Regions from separate parts of the Trichocoleus sp. AS-A1 genome, predicted to be linked through region 2. Evidence: predicted binding sites of a transcription regulator. Region 2 holds the regulator's gene; the other holds the start of a gene.
What was found. Region 2 encodes NtcA, which controls nitrogen genes in cyanobacteria. Its sites were predicted from a motif close to TTTGTANNNNNNNNTACAAA; they were not measured.
Positions count from the first base shown of each region.

Region 1 (11,735 bases), on a different contig from region 2:
AATTTCTCTGTTCTTGAGATGCTTGAGTTTGCGGAACTATCTGCACTAAAGCATCATAAAAAGCTTGCTCTGATGCTTTCTGGAATAGTTCTGGGCGCACCACCGTCTTTGGTTCCAACTGGGCTTTATCTAAATCCCCTTGGGCTGCTAAACGAGTCGAACGGTTGACCGTTTCGTAGATTTCATTCAGCTTGCCATTATTGCGAATTGTCTGGAGGAATAAAGCGCGATCGCGTACATCCAATAAATCCTTTAACGCTCGTTCTGTATACTCCGGATCGTTTTCTCCCAGAACTGCATTCACCAAGTCATAATCAGTATTTTGCTCATCTTGTAGGAGATTGCGGATGCGTTGTAAGAAGAAATCCAGCAATTGCCCTACTAATTCCTTCGATTTCGTCTTGGGATATTTAATAACAAATTCAACACAAACTATTTGCAGCAATTGATACAAATTAATCGGTAAATCTGCTGTCCAAGTGATATTAATCACTGCATTCGCTGCACGACGTAAAGCAAAAGGATCGGAAGAACCTGTGGGCAGCATTCCCAACCCAAATATACTGACCAAAGTATCCAACCTATCCGCTAAAGCGACAACTTGCCCGGTTATCGTTTGGGGTAAAGAATCCCCTGCACCTCGCGGCAAATAATGCTCAATAATTGCCCTTGCCACAGCCTCCGGTTCGCCACTTGCCAAAGCATATTTCTGTCCCATGATGCCTTGCAATTCGGGGAATTCTCCCACCATTTGAGTTACGAGATCCGCTTTACATAGCAAGGTAGCTCGTTCGATGTTGTTCCTTTCATCCACTCCTAATTGCAGTTGCTCGTTAATGTGACCAGCAATTTTAACCAACCGTTCCACTTTTTCCCGAACTGACCCTAAAGATTCCTGAAAGGTTACTTTTTCCAGTTGAGGTAAATAGTTCTCTAAAGATTGGGACAAGTCAGCTTTATAAAAATACTGACCATCCGCTAATCGTGCCCGAATTACTCGTGCATTTCCTTCGGCGATAATGTCCGACTTCGCCGGGTCGCCATTAGAAATTGTGATGAAATAGGGAAGTAATTCTTTAGATTGTTCAGTTTTGAAAACTGGGAAATAACGCTGGTGAGTTACCATCACTGTGGTAATTACTTCAGTCGGAAGGCTCAAGAACTCAGAATCAAATTTTCCGACAACTGCTGTGGGAAACTCTACTAAATGAGTGACCTCTTGCAGCAAATCTCGATAGATTTCGGTGTATCCATCCATCTTTTGAGCCGCAGCCTGGACTTGCTCTTGAATTTTGGTTTGACGCGATTCTGGATTCACTTCTACCGAAGCAGAACGCAAGCAATCGACATAATCATCTGCCTGAGAAATTGTCACAGATTCGGGGTGCAAAACCCGATGAGCGCGTGTAATGCGATCGCTCTTAATCGTCTCCGAACCATTGACTAACTCTATCGGCAGTACGGCATCATTTAATAAAGCCACCAACCACTCAATCGGTCGCGGAAACTTGATGTCCCCATCCCCCCAGCGCATCAACCGCTTGCCTTCTAATCCAAAAATCCACTGGGAAACTAACTGGGTAAGAATTTCAGCAGTTGGGCGTCCGGGGATAGTTTGGCGGACAAAGACAAAATCACCTTTGTCGGTGGGGCGAATTTCTAAAGCGTTGACTTCCACACCCAACTTCCGCGCAAACCCTTCTGCTGCCTTTGTTGGTTGCCCATCTTTAAACGCCGCCTGCGCGGGTGGCCCTTTGACTTCTTCTTCTCGATCTGGTTGCTGAGTCGGCAATCCTTTAATCAGCACCGCGAGGCGTCTAGGTGTGCCATAAACTTCAATCGCCTCGTGATCCAAGCTATTTTCGGTAAGACTGGCAGGAATGCGCGATCGCCATTGCGCGATCGCATCGTTCACAAAGCTTGCAGGTAATTCTTCTGTACCGACTTCCAATAAAAATGTACTCATAGAACACTGTCTTTTAATGATTCAGGGGCTGGACGGACTGTTACCAGTTAGTTTAAACAGTTTACCGCGCTGGGAATCCAGACAGGCTGCATCTAAAACGATGTCGAGTAGAGGCACAGCAATACCGTGCCCCTACTGGTAATCAGGTTGAGGAAGCGATCGCCTCCTCCGTACCCAGATTTAAGTCGATCTCTCCGATCGGGAACGTGGATTAAATCAACTTACACTCATTCACGCATTCACGTTCTGTAGGGGCATGGCATTGCAATGCCCCTGCCATGCCCCTACGCAAAACAATCGGAGCGCGATCCTGACAAAACTTCGATACCTCACGCTTCTAAGGGGTGGAGAGCCACTAAAGACTTAAATTTTGGCGTCTCCATCAAAGCCGGATTCAGCCCAAACCAGCGCCCATTCTCATCCCGATATTCAAACACAAACATACTTCTGAGTAGCGTCTGATATTCTTTATCGCCCTTCACATTTTGCTGCTGCACCACCCGAAACAATAAGTCCCACTCTTCTTCGTCAATCGCCAGCGCCAAATCATCGCGGTATTCTTTGATTACATTCTCCAAACAAGCACGGGAGAAGGGGGGATCTTCTTGCTGAAGACAGCTGTAAAGCAATCCCAGTAAGTTCCGCACATGACCGCCACTGACCCGGCACAACCGATCCAGCGTTTCAGAAGCATCAAAAACCTTGGTCAATAGCTCTAGGTGCTGCTGTTCGTTCGCTTCTGGGAAGGCTCGTACCATCACCATCTTTCGCAGCAACGTCATTCCTGCCTCGCAATCCCGACCATCGCGGTTCCGCACCGGCACCATTGGCAACACTTTGGGAGCCACCCCACCCCCCAAACGATTCTTCAAAGCTTCGTAATCGTTAGAGAAAATTAAGGACAAGGGGATCGTGTAAACGACATGGCAACTCAAGCGGCGTAACTGTGCGCCCCGGTCGATAAACAGGTATTCTGGCAGGGTACCTCCCGAAGGCATCGGTCGAGGATCGACCCGATCCAAGTTATCGATAATCACCACCAAGCCTTTTTGACCGCGTCGCTTCAGTTCTTCGTTCGCCCGTTTCAGGATTTCTTCATTGATCGCTTTTAAAAAGCCTTCGGTGCGGGGTTCTAGGTACTGCCGCAACTGATCCCGCAGCTTAGGGCTATCTTTGGTTTTGGCAGTAATTTTGCCAATCCCCACAGACAATTGGGCTTCAGCGGAGACATCAATCGGAGTCTGCAAGATGTCTTTGATCTCGTTGAAGAGGTTAGAAAAGTAACTCGGTTTGAGTCGAATTTGAATTTCTTCCAGGCTTTCACTGACTTGACGCGCGATCGCCAGCAAAATATCGCTGATATCGATATTCGCCATGTCTAATTCTTGACTGGACTCGAAATAAACCACATGAAATTGCTGCCGTTCTAACTCGGCTTTCAAGCGAAATAGCTCTGTAGACTTCCCACAGCCGATGTGTCCGGTAAATAGCTGACTGGTGGGATCGTCGGGTGAAATCCGGGCAATGGTTCGCCCCACCGCCTCAATAATTTTGCCACCTCGCACCGCTGAGAAATCGATATAGTAGGGACGATCTTCCGCCCTAGAGAAGATGAGCGTCTTCGCAGGGTTACAAGCCTTATAGAATCTCTCCAAATCCAATTTCATGCCGACCTCTTGAGTATGCAGATCAATCCCTGTACTGATTTTTGTACTGCTAGACAGCTTCCGTTAAAGCGACCCTAGTCGGACTGGAGGGGCGCACCCCTCTTGCACTGAGATAGATACATCCTGGTAGAGTTGAGGGGATTTGAGAGGAATGCTTCGCCCTGAGTCGTATAACCACCGGCTACTTTGCGGCTATAACGCGATCGCTCTCAGCTTGGTTCTCAGATGCGCTTCGATTCAGGTCGAATTGCGATGATTGCCTCGCCGAATCGTGCCGAGTGAGCCAAAAAGCGATGGAAAAAGCCCAGATTTTGGCGGCGAAGAGCGATCCCCAATTTTAAATTCTTTTTCCGTAGGCTAAACAGAGTTCATAATGACCCGGTCACGTTAATATTTAGACGTTAGAATTTCCCGCTACAGTTCCTGATGAGCCGTACTGAAAAGAGAAAGAGATTCTGTTAACGTCCTGTTAGATGAAATTGCCGAGCGAACCGATCGTGACTTTCTCCCCGGTCAGCGGATTGGCGAGCATAGGGCGATAGCCCCGTCAGGAGGGGATAGTCGGAACTCCCAAGCGCTCTGTTTAAGTTAAAGAAGGACGCGCCTAAACTTACGGCGAACCACCATCAAGCTGTGTTGAGTGCAGTCTACCTCAAGCACCACAAACTCCCGATTGAGAAGTTAGGATGACAAGCATCGCATCAGTATCACAAACCGAATTGAGCCAACGGCGTCAAAAACTACGTCGCCAACGACGGATAAAATCTTTTCAAGCGATGTGGCGAGCGATCTTCGTCGCCGGTTTAGCAGGCAGTTTAGTTTGGGTGACAACTTTACCTGCTTGGGTAATCCGCAAACCCGATCAAATTGCGATTGAGGGCAATAAAACGCTTTCAATCCAAGCGATTCGGTCGCTGCTGCCTCTATCTTACCCTCAGTATTTGCTGCGGCTACAGCCGCAAATCATCGCCGATAAGTTGGAATTACAACCTGCCATCAAGGAAGCTACCGTTACCCGGCAAATGTTGCCGCCAGGACTCACCGTACAAGTTACGGAACGACAGCCAGTCGCGATCGCCCTCCGCACGCGCACGCGCCAGACTCCTGCTTCCAGCCAAACCTCCTCAAATAGCAAAACGCGATCGCAGCCAGGATTGGGATTGTTGGACGAACAAGGCGTCTGGATGCCCTTAGAAAGCTACACCGAACTGGAGCGCACCATTCCCTTGCCGACCTTAAAAATCATTGGCTATCGGGATGAATATCGCCCCTACTGGTCGGCACTTTACCAAGCCGTTAGCCGCAGTCCGGTCAAAGTATTTGAAATTGATTGGCAAAACCCAGCCAATTTAATTCTGAAAACCGAGCAAGGATGGGTACATTGTGGTGCTTACACTTCTCGGTTTGCCTATCAGCTCACCGTCCTCGATCGAATGCGAGATTTGCCAGCACATTTTTCAACCAGCGAAATTGCCTATATTGACCTCAAAAACCCCGAATCCCCAGCAATTCAAATGAAAAAAGGCAACCCTTCCAAAAAAACCAAAACCTTATAAGCTTGGAAGGAACGCGAGTTCTGGCTTTAGGCAGAAGGCGTCTTTTGAGCTAAATTCATTCTTCATCCTGCCAAGAGCGCATCTACTTTACGAATATCCTTCATCTTTTAGTAGGATCAGCCTTCAGACAGTTGACTCCAGACCTCTTCAAGAACGTCAATGCACTATGACTCTCATTGGTTTTAAGGGTCAACTTACCCTATAGTTGACTCATATCGCTACCTAAACTAAAAAGTTGTTTATTGACCCTTTCTATTGCAATGACGCTCAATAGTAAACCAGGGCTTGCCCACCAAAACTCAAATCCCTCAGGGAACGCAGGTCGTTCACCCGCAGTGGACGGCGCGAATCCTTTTAATAACACCGTGTTACATTTAGGCCATAATCACGATGCTAACGGAACACCCAGGGAAGAATCTAGGAGTGACAACATCGTGCTAGGTAGCGTCGCCAAAATTAAAGTCATTGGTGTTGGTGGGGGTGGGGGCAATGCGGTGAACCGCATGATTGCCAGTGATGTCAGCGGCGTAGAGTTTTGGTCAATCAATACTGATGCCCAATCGCTGTCTCACTCCTCAGCTGCTAAACGCTTGCAAATGGGACAGAAGTTAACGCGAGGTTTAGGTGCTGGAGGTAATCCTGCCATTGGTCAAAAGGCAGCGGAAGAATCGCGCGACGAGATCGCTCATGCCTTAGAAAATACCGATCTCGTATTTATTACCGCTGGGATGGGAGGCGGTACGGGTACGGGTGCAGCCCCGATTGTGGCAGAAGTTGCCAAAGAAATGGGAGCCTTAACGGTGGGCGTTGTCACTCGTCCTTTCACCTTTGAGGGACGCCGTCGCACTTCTCAGGCAGATGAAGGCATTGCCGCTTTGCAGGGTCGGGTAGATACGCTCATCGTCATCCCTAACGATAAGCTGCTGGCAGTGATTCCAGAAACCATGCCGGTTCAAGATGCTTTTCGAGTAGCAGATGATATCCTGCGTCAAGGTGTGCAAGGGATATCGGATATTATTACGATTCCCGGACTGGTCAATGTAGACTTTGCAGATGTCCGAGCCGTGATGGCAGATGCGGGATCGGCAATGATGGGGATTGGCGTGGGTTCTGGGAAATCGAGAGCTAGAGAAGCCGCCGTCGCCGCAATTTCCTCACCGTTGCTAGAGTCTTCGATTGAAGGAGCCAGAGGGGTTGTCTTTAACATTACCGGCGGTAGCGACCTGACGCTGCACGAAGTGAATGCCGCAGCCGAAACAATCTATGAAGTGGTCGATCCGAATGCGAATATCATTTTCGGGGCAGTGATCGATGACCGGATGCAAGGTGAGGTAAGAATTACCGTCATTGCGACTGGATTTAGCGGGGAAACTCAGTCTACACCGGCGGCGAGGGAGGCACGCACTTCCAGACAGCCACAGCGACCCATTGCACCGTCACCCGTTCCTCCTTCTACCCCCACGTTTGAGCCTAAACCTCAACAACAAGGTGGAGGATTGGATATTCCGGAATTTCTCCAAAGACGGCGTCCGCAACGCTAGAAGAATTAAAAATTAAAAATGGAACATTTCCTTTTTAATTTTTAATTGATGCGTGGGCAATCCAGCCTTAGTTAGCAGGGTGCGAAATTCTTCTAAACTTCCACGAAGCCGATTGAATTCGGTAGAAGTTCCGAATTCAATGATTACCTGTCCCAAAAGTGGGAAGACTTGACTGATTACAGGAGCGATCGCTACATCCATGCTCTCACGCCGCACGAATTTCCCCTCCTAAACTGGAAATCAGTGCGGCTCATCGTATATTTCCTCTAATTAGGTCTTTAGGCACATAACCCAGTTCTACCCGCTTCTCAAGGGCAGCATTGCAATAATTTGCCGACGATCAGCAAATTGTAAATTGAGCAGCACTCGATTTGCAGCAATTTGTAAAATCTAATCATTCAATTCAATTTAGATTGGGATTGGTTTCATCAAAATTTAGAGTAAAAGTAATTGTTAGTAGTCCTTCATTTGCGGGTATTAACTAATTACCCATTTCGCTTACCCATTCCTCATTCCTATGACCGTTAAAAACCCTTCAAGCGTACCTGTTGCTCTCACAATTGCCGGTTCTGATAGCGGCGGCGGTGCTGGCATTCAGGCCGATTTACGGACATTTGCCTTTCACTGCGTTCACGGCACCAGTGCTATTACTTGCGTGACAGCGCAGAATACGCTGGGAGTCACGCGGGTGGATGCTTTACCGACAGCAGCAATTGTCGCCCAGATTGAGGCTGTGGTGACGGATATTGGCGTCCAAGCAGCGAAAACGGGGATGTTGCTGAATGGGGAGATTATTGCGGCTGTAGCGCAAGCTGTGGAAGCTTTCAAACTGGACAAATTAGTCGTCGATCCCGTTATGGTATCGCGCACGGGTGCCCAACTGATTGACAATGACGCTGTGGCAACGTTGCGGGATGTCTTAATCCCCAAAGCAGCGATTGTGACCCCCAACCGCTACGAAGCTCAATTACTGAGCGGATTGCCGATTCATACCTTGGATGATATGCGCTCTGCTGCCCAACGGATTTATCATTTGGGAGGTGGTGCGGCTGTATTAGTGAAAGGAGGCGGAATGGAGGGGAATCTACGCGGCATCGATATCTGGTTTGATGGGCACCATCTGGAAACGTTAAAGACCGCTACTGTAGAGACAACAAACACTCATGGCACGGGGTGTACGCTCAGTAGCGCGATCGCGGCTAATCTAGCCTTGGGCAAAGATCGGTGGTCTGCGGTTCAAAAAGCCAAAGATTATGTCACCACTGCTCTAAAATACGCTTTAGCCATTGGTCAGGGTCAAGGGCCAGTGGGACACTTTTTTCCCCTCCTACAATCGGAGAATTAAAACAATCGGAGAATACAAAGGTTATAGCAATGACACCGTAAAGATCGATTGGGGCACATTCCTAGTTGATTAAATAGCAAATTTGTTAAAAAATGGCTGTCAGAGTCGCCTCACTTTCCATTATTGTTGCCTTACCAAACTTAAACTAAATCCATGATGTCTAATCCCTCGACCCGCTCGCCAATGCAAAATGCTTATATTTCTGAGCAGACTCCCCAAAGCCCAATGAATACCTACCGTCCCTCAGTGCCAATTTCGGTTTACAAAGAACTCTCAGCAGAGTTACAAACAGCGCAAGCGATGCTGGACTCGCTGAATTCCCAAAATCAGCAGTTAGCCAAAGAAAATCAACAGCTGCGCCAAGAAATCGAAAAAGTTGTTCAGTCAGCTTTGCACGCACAACAGGTAGTAACTTCGTTTCCGTCCGGGGGTCGAGTTGAAGTTCCCCCTCCCCCCATTGAACCGGAAATTCGGACTGGATCAAACGCAACACCTAAGCGGCGTCCTCCGCAGCCTCCTCGTCCTCCTCGTTCGGCTGCGATCGCTCCGCCAGTGGAAGTTCTACCTCCTCCCCCTCCCAAAGCTGAACCAGCACCACTACCTGATTTTTCAGAAAGCTTGGTAATCGAACAAGAAGAAGGTCGGTATCGTCGCCCAACTCAGCCAGAGCGTTCCGCAGATGTGAGTGGCTGGTGGTTAATCATCGTCATCTTTTTGATTGTGGCGACAGCGTTTGGCACTGGCTTTTTGATTGTGCGTCCGCTTTTGAATAATAGTCGTTGAGCTTGCTGGTTGACGGCTGAAAGATTAACTCTGCTAGGAGTCGGAAGAACCGGGTGCATCTGCCTGGAACAACCGCTTTGATACAAATGGGGAAAATATTTCCAAACCCGCGCATCTTCACTGTACTGTCAAGTCAAACGCTGTCTAGTCAAACGCTGTCAAGGTAACGAGTCAGCGATATCCAGAGAAACCCCTTAGTTAGGGTTGGCATAATGGATGCCTCTGGTGGGAGTGAAGAGCAATATGTATCATATAATACAAAAATCTTTGTTTGAGCAGTGATAAAACATAGCCGCCGCTTTACGAGTACCTTTGGTTGTACAAATTGATTGTACAGATCAAATCCAGAACGAACTGAGGAGTTAGAAGCTTGAAAAAAGTTGAAGCGATTATCCGGCCTTTTAAACTCGACGAAGTTAAAATTGCGCTAGTCAATGCGGGAATTGTGGGAATGACCGTTTCTGAAGTCCGAGGATTTGGGCGGCAGAAAGGTCAAACCGAACGTTATCGCGGTTCCGAGTACACGGTTGAGTTTCTGCAAAAACTTAAAGTAGAGATCGTTGTTGAAGACAGCCAGGTTGATATGGTGATTGAGAAAATCATTGCCGCTGCCCGAACGGGTGAAATCGGTGATGGTAAGATTTTTGTCAGCCCGGTAGAGCAGGTCATCAGAATTCGGACGGGGGAAAAGAATCTGGAAGCTGTCTAAGTCAGGACTGAGGACTGAGGGCTGAGGACTGAGGGCTGAGGACTGAGGACTGAGTCATCAAGGTTAGAGGTCAGGAGTCATTAAAAATCAGAAATTAGAATTTTTGGCGATCGCAAAATTCTGATTTCTGGTTACTGGACTTCTAACTTCTGGACTTAACCCTCAGTCTTTAAAGTCTGTAGCTGGGGTAAGAGAATTTTAAAAGCTTGACCGCGATGGCTCCACTGGCGCTTCAACTCAGGAGTCATTTCCGCAAAGGTCATTTGCTCTTTGGGAACGTAAAAAATTGGATCGTAGCCGAATCCTCCCGTACCGCGAGGGGCGTGGAGAATTTCGCCGTGGCAAACTCCTTCGGCTTGCAGGGCGATCGCGCCATCGGGACGAGCGATCGCGATCGCACACACAAATTGGGCTTCCCGATTCAGTTCGTTGCCAAGTTCATTCAACAGGCGTTCAATTCGATCGGGGTCGGTTTTGCCGTAACGAGCGGAATAAATACCAGGTGCGCCCTCTAAGGCGTCTACTTCCAAGCCAGAATCATCTGCGATCGCCCACTCTCCAGTCGCCTCTGCCACCTGGGATGCCTTCAGACAAGCGTTAGCCATGAAGGTGTCACCCGATTCCTCAATCTCCAGTTCCTCTGGCTTCAGGGTCAATTCCCAGCCAAATCCGCTTAAATACTTCTGCATCTCTCGCAGCTTGCCTGGATTTCCCGTAGCGACTACCAACACAGTCATCGCGATCGCTCCCTTGCTGAAATAAATAAATGCCTACACGATTATAGAAACCTGTTTTTGCAGAAGTTAAATTTTTTGGCTGGCGATCGCTATCTGAAACTTGTAAAAAATCACCCATTCAGGTGAACGAAACAGCGGAACTAACTCGCACGATAGCAGCGTCAAGCGTTTTATCTGCTATATGCATTCGATGAGCGTTGGAGTGCCGCTCGTCTCACCTAACACGCTCTCCGCTTGCAAAAACAACTCTATTGAGGTTTCTATGAGACAGATTTTCAAAAATCACTCCAAACCCGTAAACCCCGGTGAAACAGTTCACCAGTCCGAGCGAATTTTTGCCGTTTTAGTTCTAACTGGCGTCCTGTCTTTAGGCGCAGGTCTGACACTGTTACAAACCGCATTTGCTGCCCCAGCCGGACTTTCTGAGTCTATCACCAGACTGGTTAAGGTTAAAGACCAGAAAGTGGGGCAAAATCTTGACCGTAAGCAAGCTAATCGCTTACCGCCTCGAATTGCTAACGCTGTTCGTCAAGATTTGTCGCGTCAAACTGGCATCGCTCCAGGAAAGCTCAAAATTACTCAGTTTAGTCAGGAAACTTGGAACGATGGCTGTTTAGGACTTCCGAAATCGGGTGAATTTTGTACTCAAGCATTAGTTCCCGGTTGGCGTGTTGTCGTGTCTAGCAATAACAAAACTTGGGTCTATCGCACCAATTCTACAGGGCAAGTTTTACGTCAAGAAAAGTCGAATACTCCTGGCAGTAACATCCCCGGAAACTTCCCCAAATCTGTTGCCAATGCTGTGATTTCTGATGCCTCCACGCAGCTGGGTTTGCCGGTAAACCAGATTCGCGTCGTCCAGGCCGAACAGAAGACTTGGCCTGATGCGTGTCTAGGGATTTACGCACCTGATATTTTGTGTGCGCCAGCGACAGTAGAAGGGTGGCAGGTGACGGTAGAAGCAAGCGGAAAACGCTTGGTCTATCGCACGAATGCAGCTGGTTCTGTCGTGAAGGTGGATCAACTCGCGAGTTTGCCGAATTCCGTTCGAGATGCAGTCTTAAGGGAAGCTTCCAGACAGTTCAAAGTGCCCACTACCGAACTCAGCATCGTTCAAGCTCAACAGTACAATTGGGATAGCTGTCTGGGTTTGGGCGGTATTAACGAGAGTTGTCTTACTAATGCAATACCTGGGTGGCAGGTAACTGTACAAAGCAAGCTACAACTGTTGGTTTATCACACCAACAGCGATGGTTCCATTATTAAGTTCAATCAAGCAGCAAGTAAACTAAGCGATGCTGGCATCCTCAAGCCAATGCCAATCCCGACTAGCGAACTACCACCATCCTTAGATAAAAATGTGGTGTTTCGAGCGATCGCCAGTGGCGGTTTTGCTGGCAGAACCTACGAAACTGTTTTACTCAATGACGG
Region 1 is NZ_JAMPKG010000003.1:121,367-133,101, reverse strand. Features, by position in the region: gene glyS (glycine--tRNA ligase subunit beta) at 1-1,966, opposite strand, end outside; gene NC994_RS03945 (P-loop NTPase fold protein) at 2,296-3,633, opposite strand; gene NC994_RS03940 (FtsQ-type POTRA domain-containing protein) at 4,320-5,189, shown strand; gene ftsZ (cell division protein FtsZ) at 5,450-6,730, shown strand; gene NC994_RS03930 (hypothetical protein) at 6,743-6,946, opposite strand; gene thiD (bifunctional hydroxymethylpyrimidine kinase/phosphomethylpyrimidine kinase) at 7,248-8,075, shown strand; gene NC994_RS03920 (hypothetical protein) at 8,229-8,858, shown strand; gene NC994_RS03915 (P-II family nitrogen regulator) at 9,229-9,567, shown strand; gene rdgB (RdgB/HAM1 family non-canonical purine NTP pyrophosphatase) at 9,723-10,304, opposite strand; gene NC994_RS03905 (hypothetical protein) at 10,567-11,735, shown strand, end outside.
Region 1: a site for NtcA is predicted at 9,101-9,120, ahead of NC994_RS03915 (P-II family nitrogen regulator). Genes of this name have one in related genera too.

Region 2 (11,735 bases):
GCATCGTTGCCAAATCATTAATCTCGGATTCCAGTCCCGTCCGCTCTTGAGGAGTGAGATCCAGGTTATCTACCAAGTCTCGCAGAGCATTTTGCGCCTTTTTGTAATTCAGTTCTGCTTGGATGTCATCAAAGCTCAAAATGGCGTTATCTAGTTCCCGATCCAAATCTGTCGCGTCCGGGGTTTGTGAAGGGAACTGGCTGGCATTTGGGGTTCGGTCAGACGATAAACGACTCAAAATTGCACCTTTTTTGCTCAGATGTTACTCTTCTTTCATCCTAGTCAATACCGATCTAGTCTGGCACTTTCCATATCCAGAGGGATATTTTTACTCGGTTCGTGCCAGCTCAGTATCAGCTGTGAGAATGATGTTATCTCGAAGGCGATCGCAATAAGTTTAGTATTGTTGCTGAATGAAGGTATTTGATCGGCACAGCGATTGTGAGTTCTAAGCGTTTACCTCAAACTACTGCCCACGTCCGAATTACCCATCTTTCCTGGCAACGGGGCTTTCTAGCAGGGGAAGTCACGGCGGCAGAATATGAATGGCAGTTCCAGTGGTGTTTCCGACAGGGTCAATTGTCGGTGACACCTTCTTTGGGACGCGCTTTAATTCAGGAACCTCTGGGTCGATTTTTAGAACAGAAAGATTACCAGCTAGAGCCTGGAGGGGACTATGCGTTTACGATCCGGGCGGAACTTTAAAAGTTTTGAGTTTTGAGTTCAGTTTAAATTAAGAAAGTTAAGAATGACAGAGTTTCCTAGTTCCTCGTCTCTCGTTGCTTCATGTATCTTTCGATGAGGAGGATGGCAACAATGTCATCGATTGGTCGGGGTAGACTCCGCATCCCTTGGGGAATCAGGCGTCCTAAACCTTGGGGAGGGTACATTTGCCAATAGCGATCGCGTGCTTCCAATGTACTGTAGCGCTCATCTACCAGGACAATTGGCACCGACGTTGGGAATTGCTGAAGTTTCTTTTTCCAACTTTTGGAAGTGGTTTGATCTCCCATCACCAGAGTATCAATCGGGTACTCTTCACATAAGTCAAGGATCGTTGCGATCGCTGTTTCTGCCGGTACAACCTCGTGGTAATGCAGAGAATTGTCTTTCCCCACTACGGCTAAACCACACTTATCGCGCCCTGGATCGAACCCTAAAATCATCTGAATTGGCTAATTGCTAATTTACGAATGGTTAATTGCCATTAGTCATCATCTCATCACTAATGACTAATAAATTACATCCTCACCACAACTTCTCCGTCTTCAACTGCCTCCAAATTTAATTTCATGGGTCCGGCAATATAGGCGTCCTCTGCCACGACCGCTTTCAGAGAAATCGGCTTATTGTGCTTTTTCAACTGCTCGATAAACCGAATCAAGCTAACAATTCGATTGTCCCCAACCTGAACTGTATCTCCTAAAATCCCCGCGCGAGTGGCTCGGAACTGGGATGCTCCAAGCAGCAGGTCAATCCGCTGCCGAATTTGTTGGTCGGTCATGTTTGAAGGATCGGCAGATGTCGTTGCTACGACTTCACCAGTGCGGAATACAACTTGATTGGGTGCGGCGTCTGCAAAGACTTGTACCTGCTTTTCTCCCTGGACATAGTTACCAGCCGAAAAAACTCGGACTACATAGTTTCGACCATCCTGAATCTGGTTGATCAGTTGCTCGACCTGTGCCTCTGTAATTTGCACGACCCGTTCGTTCGCCACCTTGTTGAGACCGGGTTGGGTCGCTTTAATCGCTGTCCGATTCGCTTCCCGTAATAGCTGCTCAATGACCTGTCGGGCTGCGGCTGGCTCGACAATACGAAAAACGCCAGCCGCCAGAACCTGACCGCGCAGCAGAGCCAGACTACCCTGACGCAAAGTTTGATAAGACTGGTAATACTGTTCTAAGGTTGCCACTTCCTGCTCTAGGGAAGCTTGTTGTTTTTCGAGTTCTTTAAGGCGATTTTCTCGCTGGGCAATCACCTCATCTCGTTGAGAAATTTTGTTATCAAGTAGAGATAAGGCTTTGTCTCGCTGGGCAATTTGCTCATCGCGATCGCTCAGGCTCTTCCGAAAGGCAGCAAGTTTCTCATCAAGTTCCACAAGGGCTTGATCCCGCTTGAGAATTTGCTCATCGCGTTGGCTAATTGCTCGGTCTTGCTGGGCAATTTTTTGGTCGCGCTGAGTCACTTTCGCTTTGAATTCAGTAATTTCAGCTCTGACTTGATTTCGCTGCTGGAGCAATTCTTGGCGTTCTGCTTGAAGTTGTTGGATTTCCGAACGTAGCGTCTTCGCTTGCCCAGAGACAGAGGTCAGCTGTTTTTGGGTTTGCTGAAAGCTGCTGGCGACCCGACTCAGTTCGCTTTGAGTTTGATTTAGTTGCGCCTCCGTCTGGCCTTGTTTAGCCAGCGCAGCTGCCAAAGATCGATTAATCGCATCTAAGCGCTGCTGAGCGACAGATTGCTGGGTGCGAGCTTGAGCGAGTTCCTTCTCGACTTGCTCTTTTTGGGCGGCGGTTTTAGCAAGTTCGCTTTCGGTTTTCCGTTTCTGCTCGTTCGCTTTGGCAATATCCTTACTGGCTGTCTTGAGTTTTTTCTGCACTTCTTGGAGTCTAAAAACTCCAATCCGCAATTGTTCGCTTGTCGCAAAGATGATTGTCAGTGTTGAGGCAGAAATCGTTAGTCCCGTTAGAATCGTTACTAAAACAGCTGTTTTGCGGGGACGCAGATTGAACAACGACAGGCGTGCTTTTCCCACGCGCGTGCCAATGCGATCGCCTACCGTTGCGATGACGCTTCCCAACACTAAAATAGACAAAATCAGGAAGAGCGCACTGTCGGTCATTGTCTGCTACAGTCATTCCAGTTACAGCCTATCGCATCGCAGGCTAGAGAAAGGGTTAACAGGAATTAAAGATCGAAGGTGAAATCGGAAAGGTTAAAGGTTGCAAGGTTGAAAACTATCCGCTTAAAACCTGACACCTTTTAACTCAACTCCCGACTAAATGTTAAAACTGGATAACCTGCTCGCGCTACCATGCCGTTTTAACCAACAACCTAACCTACAACCTGACGAGAGCCTCTAGCTGTTTTCAAGTAAACTGCTGACTCAGTGTAACTGGGTTGTGTACCGTAATTTTTTTCTTGTGGATAGAAATCATTTTTTCCTCCCGCAAATCTCCCAGTAAGCGGGTGACAGTTACCCTGGTGGAGCCGATTGCTTCTGCGATCGCTTGATGAGAAAGCTTCAGATCGATCGTAATTCCATTGGCGGTAGGAACGCCAAAATCACGGCACAGAATCAATAGAAAACTCACCAAGCGCGATCCCATATCTCGGTGAGCTAATGTCTCAATCATCATTTCTGTTTGCAAAATGCGCGAAGAAAGCCCTTGCAGCATCAACATCGATAGCTCCGGATTATCCTTGAGCGATTGCTCTACCTGATCGATCGGTGCCGAAAGCAGCTCCACTGGCGTAAATGCTACAGCGTGATAAAACCGATCCGAACGATGCCCTGTAATTAAGGACAGTACTCCAAAAACGCTGTTTTCTCGCAGCAACGCCACGGTAATTTCTTCCCCAGCTTCATACACGCGAGACAGCTTTACTGCACCTTTGAGCAAAAAGTATACCCGTTCAGCCGGGTCTCCTGGGAAAAAGATCGTCTTGCCCCGCTCAAAAGTTTCCACCACGGGTGGAAACGCCCCACCTCCCAGTTGACGGAACACAGCTGCTAGCGGTCTATCTTGCGTCACTGCCACTTCCTTTTTCCTAAATGCTGCCCTACAGACTTCTGCAACTTTCTGTCGGAGGAACTTTAACCATAGCAAAACAACTATGAGAGTTTTCTGACATTAGACACAGATAAACTGACTTCCAAGCGGTTTTTGTGCTATTTGATACAAAATTTTAAAGTAGTTTCCCCGGCTACCTTCTTTAGTTCTCTCCCTGCTCAAGGCAAGTAAGATTATGACGGAAAATGTTGATATCTTGACAGTATCTGCGCTATCGGGTGGGATGCATGGTGAGTAAGGAGGCACGCTCCTTACCCGTACTAGACAGCCTTGCTCCGGGCGATCGCGATCTTGAATACTCCCCTAAATCGGATATCCTCTAATATTGCCTTCAAAATCGACATTTATGCTAGATTTAACCGGAAAAAACGCCCTTGTCACCGGCATTGCCAACAACCGATCGATCGCCTGGGGGATTGCTCAGCAACTGCACCAAGCGGGTGCGAATCTAGGAGTGACTTACCTGCCAGACGACCGGGGTCGCTTTGAAAAAAAAGTGGCAGAGTTGGTAGAACCCCTCAACCCCAGCTTGTTTTTACCCTGCGATGTCCAGAATGAGACCCAAATTCAGTCTACATTTGACGCCATCCGCGATAAGTGGGGTAAGCTAGACATCCTGATCCATTGTCTTGCCTTTGCGAACAAGGAAGATTTATCAGGTGATTTTAGCAACACTACCCGCGCTGGCTTCACCCAAGCTCTAGAAATTAGTACCTATTCGCTGGTGCAACTTGCCGGGTCAGCAAAACCACTGATGACAGAAGGCGGCAGTATTGTCACGCTGACTTATCTAGGCGGCGTTAAGGTGATCCCCAACTACAACGTAATGGGAATTGCCAAGTCTGGATTGGAAATGAGTGTCCGTTACCTGGCATCTGAATTAGGTCCACAGAATATTCGCGTGAATGCAATTTCGGCAGGTCCTATCCGCACTTTGGCATCGTCGGCGGTAGGTGGCATTCTGGATATGATCCATCACGTTGAGGAAGTGGCACCGCTGCGACGCACTGTAACTCAGAAAGAAGTGGGAAATGCGGCTGCTTTCTTGTGTAGCGATTTGGCAAGTGGCATTACAGGTCAGGTGCTGTATGTCGATGCGGGATACGAGATTATGGGGATGTAAAAAGAATCAAACATTAAAAATTAAAAATTAAAAAGCAAAGATTCTGCTAATTTTTAATTTTTAATTTTGCATTTTAAAGGCTTTCGCGTCTCCCAGATGCTCAGTAAAGTAGGATAATAAACTTAACTTTATTTTCTTGAGTGAGCATCTGCGATGCAGGCACGCGATCGCCAATTTACACCTTCTCCAAGCATTGAACAGCTTTTGTCTCCTCGGATGGCAAGGGTTCCCCGCAAGACGGGCGAAACGGATGTTATCGTCACCGTCAAATTAGACGGGAATGGCACTTGCAATGCAAAAACTGGCATTCCGTTTTTAGACCATATGCTGCATCAAATCGCCTCTCACAGCCTGATTGATTTGGATGTAGCCGCGACGGGAGACTTGGAAATTGATGACCACCATACCAATGAAGATGTGGGAATTACCCTAGGAATGGCGTTGCATCAAGCACTGGGCGATCGCAAAGGAATTGTCCGATTTGGGAATTTCCTCGCCCCTCTCGATGAAGCGTTGGTTCAGGTAGCGTTAGATTTTTCCGGACGTCCTCATCTGAGCTATGGCTTAGAGATTCCCACTCAGCGAGTCGGGACTTATGACACCCAGCTGGTGCGGGAATTTTTTGTGGCGTTGATCAATCACAGCCAGATGACGCTGCACATTCGCCAACTAGATGGAATTAATTCGCACCACATTATTGAAGCGACGTTCAAAGCGTTTGCGCGATCGCTCCGCATGGCAATCGAAGTTGATCCCCGTCGTGGCGGTACGATCCCCAGTTCTAAAGGCGTGTTATAGGTTTCCTTGCAAATACACTCCGATAAAGGCAACGAGAGCCAGGGAAATCCTCACCAGGCTCTCGCTTCATTCTGCTGAAGTTTCCGCGACCACTGACTCTCAATTCTTCTATGTCTTCAGAAATGAGAACTTATGGAAGAGGTTTGCGGATATAGCCATATTTATTGCCAATCTTAACTTTTGCTAGCCCTTGCGAAAAAGATTGAGCGCTATCAAATTGGGGTTTAATTACGAATTTGCCACTCTTATTGATATAGCCCCATTTGTCGCCGTTCTTTACCGCTGCTAGGTCTTCTGAAAAGTTATAAATATTATCAAATTGTGGGGGAATGACAACATTGCTTACCTTGTCAATATAGCCTACCTTAGTGTCTATCGTTATGCCCGCCAGTCCTTGAGAAAAGTCCCCAGCCCAATCAAATTGGAGTGGAATAACAAGATATCCCATTTTGTCAATATAGCCCCACTTATTATTACTGGATATCACTGCTAGTCCTTCCGAAAAAAACTTAGCTTCCTCAAATTCCAACGGAACAATAACGTCTCCCCGATTATCGATATAGCCCCATTTGTTGTCTTTTTTGACTGGCGCGAGTCCTAGGGCTGATTCACTGCGATCGCTTATAGAAAAAGATTCAGCAACATCAAACTGGGGCTGAATGACGAAGTTGCCTTTCTTGCCGATATAGCCCCACTTTTTACCGATTTCTACCGCCGCCAGCGCTAACGCAGTGCGATCGCTTATAGAAAAAGATTCAGCAAAATCAAATTTTGGGTTAATTACCAAGTTCCCTTTCTTATCAATATATCCCCACTTTCCATCTATCTTTACCGCTGCCAGCCCTTGAGAAAAATTCTTAGCCAAATCATATTTTGGTTTAATGACTAAGTTGCCACTCTTGTTGATATAGCCCCACTTGTTCTTTAGTTTGGTAGCCGCTAACCCTTGGAAAAAAGATTCGGCATTATCAAATTGAGGTTTGATTGCGAAGTTGCCTTTATTATCAAGATAGCCCCATTGGCCGTCTATTTTGACTGCTGCTAGCTCTTCTGAAAATGAATCAGCCCAGCTAAATTTAAGCGGGATGACTATTTGCGAATTACGGGCTTGTCCCTCAGTTGCATCAAAATTAACTTGAGAAGTCCGAAAATTTGAGATGGCTTCACATCCAGAAATTAGAGCGATCGCTAATCCAAACAGAAGGCTGGCAACCGCGACAAGCAATCTGTTGTGAGTTGCAATTTTCATAAAAGTACCCTATCCAATCGCAGCCAACATTTAAGTAATCAATATTTGTTAATCATCTGAAGTAAACCCTGTTATTGTCAGTGAAATTCTAAAGCTTGCTGGTAATGCCTGACTAGATTAGGCTATCCGAATTTAGAATTAAAAAATTAGAAAGGCACCCAGCTAGCTGAGTGCCCCTGTTTTATATCAGCGCGTGGTTGCGCGTGATTACTGTTTCAACATCAAGAAGGGGTGCGAGGAGCTGTCAGGACATCCCAAGCCGCTTTAGCAGCTTCGGCAAGGCGATCGCCTAAAGTTGACACTTCCTTCACGATGGACTCCCAGTTCTTCTCTGCATCCATTTGAATGAGTTTAATCGAGTATGAAATTCGCTCTGGATCGAACAACTTATCCTGTTCAATCTTCTCCCGTGCTTGTTTCACTGCATTGAGATAGGCATCGCGAGTATATTCGGTAGCAGATTTTGTTTCTACCTGCGCCCGTTTTTTAATGGCGTCAATCAGCGCCATCGTTTCACGCTTCAAATCTTCGGATTCGCCTGCCATATTTTCATCAACGATAGCCTTTGTCTCCGGGCTAACTGTTATGGCGGTTTCTGTATTATTAGGGACTTCTGTATTCATGGCTACATCTCATGAGTAGAGTTTTGAGTGAAAAAGATTAGCTTTTAGTAAGGTTCGGCTACTAATTTCACAAACCGGAAAATTGAAGAAATGCTAGTACAGCCAATAAATCATCAGCGGTAGCTAACTATTGGGGCAAGAAACGCGATCGCACGACCAATTGTGACAGCAACGGCTTGAGTTAACGTGTCGCGATTGTAGATATGGTAGAGTTCGTAAGTTCGTCACAGCTACTAAAGCAATCCCTACCAAGGCACCTGTCCAACCACCAATGAACCAGTAGCTGACGGTAATGATTGGCGCACTAAACAGACCTAAATTAGGCAACGGTTTTAAACTGATTCACTCCGCTTGCTCTCGTTGAAGGCATCTGCTTAAATAAAGGGCTATATCAGAAATAGCATTTCTGTAGTATATTTCCTTCAGCCTATCGGTATAATTTCAGAGGGTTAAGGCAAAAAGCGATAGCAAAGGTACGGGTTAACAAACCTAACCTCCTATAAGAAATCGCTGGATTGGAGACCCTTCATTCCCCAGTCCGAGAGTCTAATTTTCAAGTTAAATGCTCCAAGACCCCGCGATTCGTCATCCCATTGCCATCAGTTTAGGAGCGATCGCTGGAGCATTGAGTCGCTACTATCTCACCCTCTGGTTTGCCCAACGCTTCGGCACCAGCTTTCCCTACGGCACCTTTTTTATCAACCTTACAGGTTGCTTTGGGATGGGTTTTTTTGTCACTCTCGCCTTAGAACGGGTAGCGAATATTCCTCTAGATGTGCGATTGATGGTAACGACCGGCTTTTTAGGAGCTTACACAACTTTCTCCAGTTATGGGTTAGAAACATCTACTCTACTGCGCGATCGCAGTTATGCCGCCGCCGGTATTTACTGGGCAGGTAGCGCCATACTTGGAATCATTAGCGTTCAGCTAGGCACGCTTCTGGCTCGGAGCGGGCGGTAGAAAAAACCCTATGACTGCTTAGCACGCACCATTCCCAGAGCCTTCAATCTCGATCCTTGGAGACTAGACTGGTGCAGGAAAAATATCAACACTTGATTAAGTAGGGCGGTTGGCTCTCATTGGTGCTGCATTTACTCTTAAATCCCACGAAAACAACCGTACCAATGCCCTTTAGACTAAAAGCAGCAACAAACTTAACACTGGATTAAGAGGGTCTACCTTGACTGACACCAATACTCCTTTCCAGACAGTCTCGCGCAGCGAACTCCGGCAGCTCGTCCGAATGCAGCTGCAAATGCTGCTTGAGGCGGAAGACCTTCAGGGGGCAAAAGCAATCCTCGTCCCGGTGCAACCGGCGGACATTGCAGAAGCCATTGAAGGGTTGCCAGAGGCGATGCAAGCGATCGCCTTTCGCTTGCTCTCCAAGGACGAGGCGATTGAAGTTTATGAATATCTCGACTCTAGCGTGCAGCAGGCGCTGATTGAGGAATTCCGGCGGCAGGAAGTTCTGGACATTGTTGATAAAATGTCCCCTGATGACCGGGCACGACTTTTTGACGAACTGCCCGCTACCGTTGTCCGTCGTCTGCTCGAACAGCTCACCCCCACCGAACGCCAGGCGACAGCTCAGTTGTTGGGTTACGAGGCTGGTACTGCTGGACGATTGATGACACCAGAGTATATCTCTTTGAAAGAAAACATGACGGTGGCGGAAACGCTGGAGCGAATTCGCAGTTTAGCCCATGCTACTGAGATTATTTATTACCTTTATATTACGGATGCTGCTCGTCACTTGTCGGGTATTTTATCCTTACGCGATTTGGTAATCGCCAATCCCGATCAAAAAATTGGGGACATTATGACCCGTGATGTAGTATGCGTTTATACCAGCGATGACCAGGAAGAAGTGGCGCGGCTGATCGGGCGCTATGACTTTCTCGCTGTCCCGGTGGTAGACCGGGAAAAGCGTTTGGTGGGCATTGTCACCGTTGATGACGTGATTGACATCATCGAACAAGAAACGACAGAGGATATTTACAAACAGGGCGGTCTCCAGTCGGGGGGCGACAATTATTTCCAGACGGATTTACTCACGGTGGCTCGCAAGCGTGTCGTCTGGTTGTTCGTCTTGCTACTAACTAATACTGTCACCGGCACGATTATCAAAGCGGAAGAGGAAATTCTTCGGCAAGTGGTATCGCTGGCAGCGTTTATTCCCTTGTTAACCGGGACTGGCGGGAATGTAGGTTCTCAATCCTCAACAGTCGTGATTCGGGGCTTGAATACCGAAGAACTTCGAGAAATGGGGCCAGCACAGGTAGTGGGGCGAGAAGCGATCGCTGGGGCACTCCTGGGAGTGATGTTAGGCACCGTGGCAACGTTATGGGCTTTCTGGCTCCTGAATGGAGATTGGTCAGTCTCGCTGGCTGTAGGGATTAGTTTGGTGGCTATCTCGGTTTTGGCATCCGTTGCTGGTTCCGGTCTTCCGTTCATCTTTCGCGCTGTCGGGTTAGATCCGGCTTTGATGTCAGCACCGTTTATTACAACGGCAGTTGATGTATTGGGCGTACTAATTTACTTTAATTTGGCGCGGCTAATTTTGAAGTTGTAGAAGCAGCGAGTAACTGGGTATTCAGTTGAATCGGGAAGTCATGAGAAGGTGATATCAAATCCGCTTGATCGACCACGCATTCTTGTCGGCGTAGCGTCCTGAAAGGGTATAGAACCATAATTCCTGCGGCTTCGCTTTTCCCTCGCCGCTGACAAAGAGGGTTTGGGGATGAGCTTTCAAATGATGGTGATTCAAACGAATTTGATCTACGTAAAATTAAACGTTGCGGATGAAATTTCGCGTCTACAATTCTGTTGCTGTATCAGGAGCAACAATTTCCCCTTCCATACTCATTAAAGAGTCTTGATCGGTAATCAAATCACTCAACTCATGGAAAGTGACGCCCATATCTTCACAAGCTTTCTTGAGTTCTCGCTTAAAGGTGCCTAAATCCTCACCATAGCCTGACAAATGAGCCGCAGTTTCAACTCCCTGTTTTGCATTTGCTTTAGCACAATCAACCAGCTCTAAACCTTTCAGAGGTATTGGTGAGGCCATAAGTAGTTTTGAATTTTAAGTTGTATTATTTGCAGCATACTGAGATTTACTCCAGAGACTTATCCTTCTGGAGTTAGAAAATCGAAGGAATTCAAATGCTTTTAGCGATGCTGCCAATATTTAGAGACAGCATAGGCGAGGGTAACGACGCCGGTAATAATGGCAGATTCATCCACCTCAAATTGGGGATGGTGCAGCGGGTAGTTTTTTCTGTCCGGGTATCCCACACCTAGTCGGAACATCGTACCAGGAGCGTGTTCCAGATACATCGAAAAGTCTTCCGCACCGAGAGAGGGTTCCAGTAAAATTTGGACGCGATCGCTTCCCCACGCTTCTTTGGCAGCTGTTTCCACCAACTGAGTCAGCGCTGAGTCATTTTGCACAGAAGGGACTCCCCGGCGATAGTTGACTTCGCAGGTAGCTCCGTAAGTTTTACAGATATTGCAGACAATTTGCTCAATCCACTGGGGTAAGGTGGCATGAGTTTCCGGATGCAGCGATCGCACAGTTCCCAATAATCGCACATGGTCGGCAATCACATTTGGGGCGCGTCCGCCCTCGATTTTACCAATCGTTAGGACGACCGGGCGCAACGGGTTCTGTGTGCGGCTAATCGCTTGCTGAAGAGAAGCGATCGCTTGCGCCGCAATCCAAATTGCATCAACTGCCTCATGAGGACGCGCCCCATGCCCAGATTCGCCTTTAATAATAATCTCCAGATCGTCTGCGGCTGCTGTCAAAGCACCGTAACGAATTCCCACCGATCCCGCCGAAATAGAAGGGAAAACGTGAACGCTCATAATCGCGCTGACATTCTGCATCACCCCATCTGCAACCATCCACCCAGCTCCTTGGGCAATTTCTTCGGCTGGCTGGAACAGAAAGCGCACATCTCCTGGCAAGGCCTCTCCGAGCTGAGATAGTATCATCGCCGTGCCTAAACCGACTGTGGTGTGGACATCGTGACCGCAGGCGTGCATAATTCCTGGAAGACGCGAGGCATAATCTAAACTGGTGCGTTCTACGATTGGCAAAGCATCCATATCAGTACGAATTGCCAGTAGTCGCTCATCGATA
Region 2 is NZ_JAMPKG010000029.1:68,849-80,583, forward strand. Features, by position in the region: gene NC994_RS20425 (GTP-binding protein) at 1-166, opposite strand, end outside; gene NC994_RS20430 (DUF3146 family protein) at 442-705, shown strand; gene NC994_RS20435 (pre-16S rRNA-processing nuclease YqgF) at 762-1,166, opposite strand; gene NC994_RS20440 (DUF3084 domain-containing protein) at 1,241-2,842, opposite strand; gene ntcA (global nitrogen regulator NtcA) at 3,090-3,761, opposite strand; gene fabI (enoyl-ACP reductase FabI) at 4,141-4,917, shown strand; gene hisB (imidazoleglycerol-phosphate dehydratase HisB) at 5,071-5,715, shown strand; gene NC994_RS20460 (WG repeat-containing protein) at 5,846-6,964, opposite strand; gene NC994_RS20465 (hypothetical protein) at 7,186-7,587, opposite strand; gene crcB (fluoride efflux transporter CrcB) at 8,150-8,548, shown strand; gene mgtE (magnesium transporter) at 8,769-10,160, shown strand; gene NC994_RS20480 (hypothetical protein) at 10,404-10,658, opposite strand; gene NC994_RS20485 (amidohydrolase) at 10,760-11,735, opposite strand, start outside.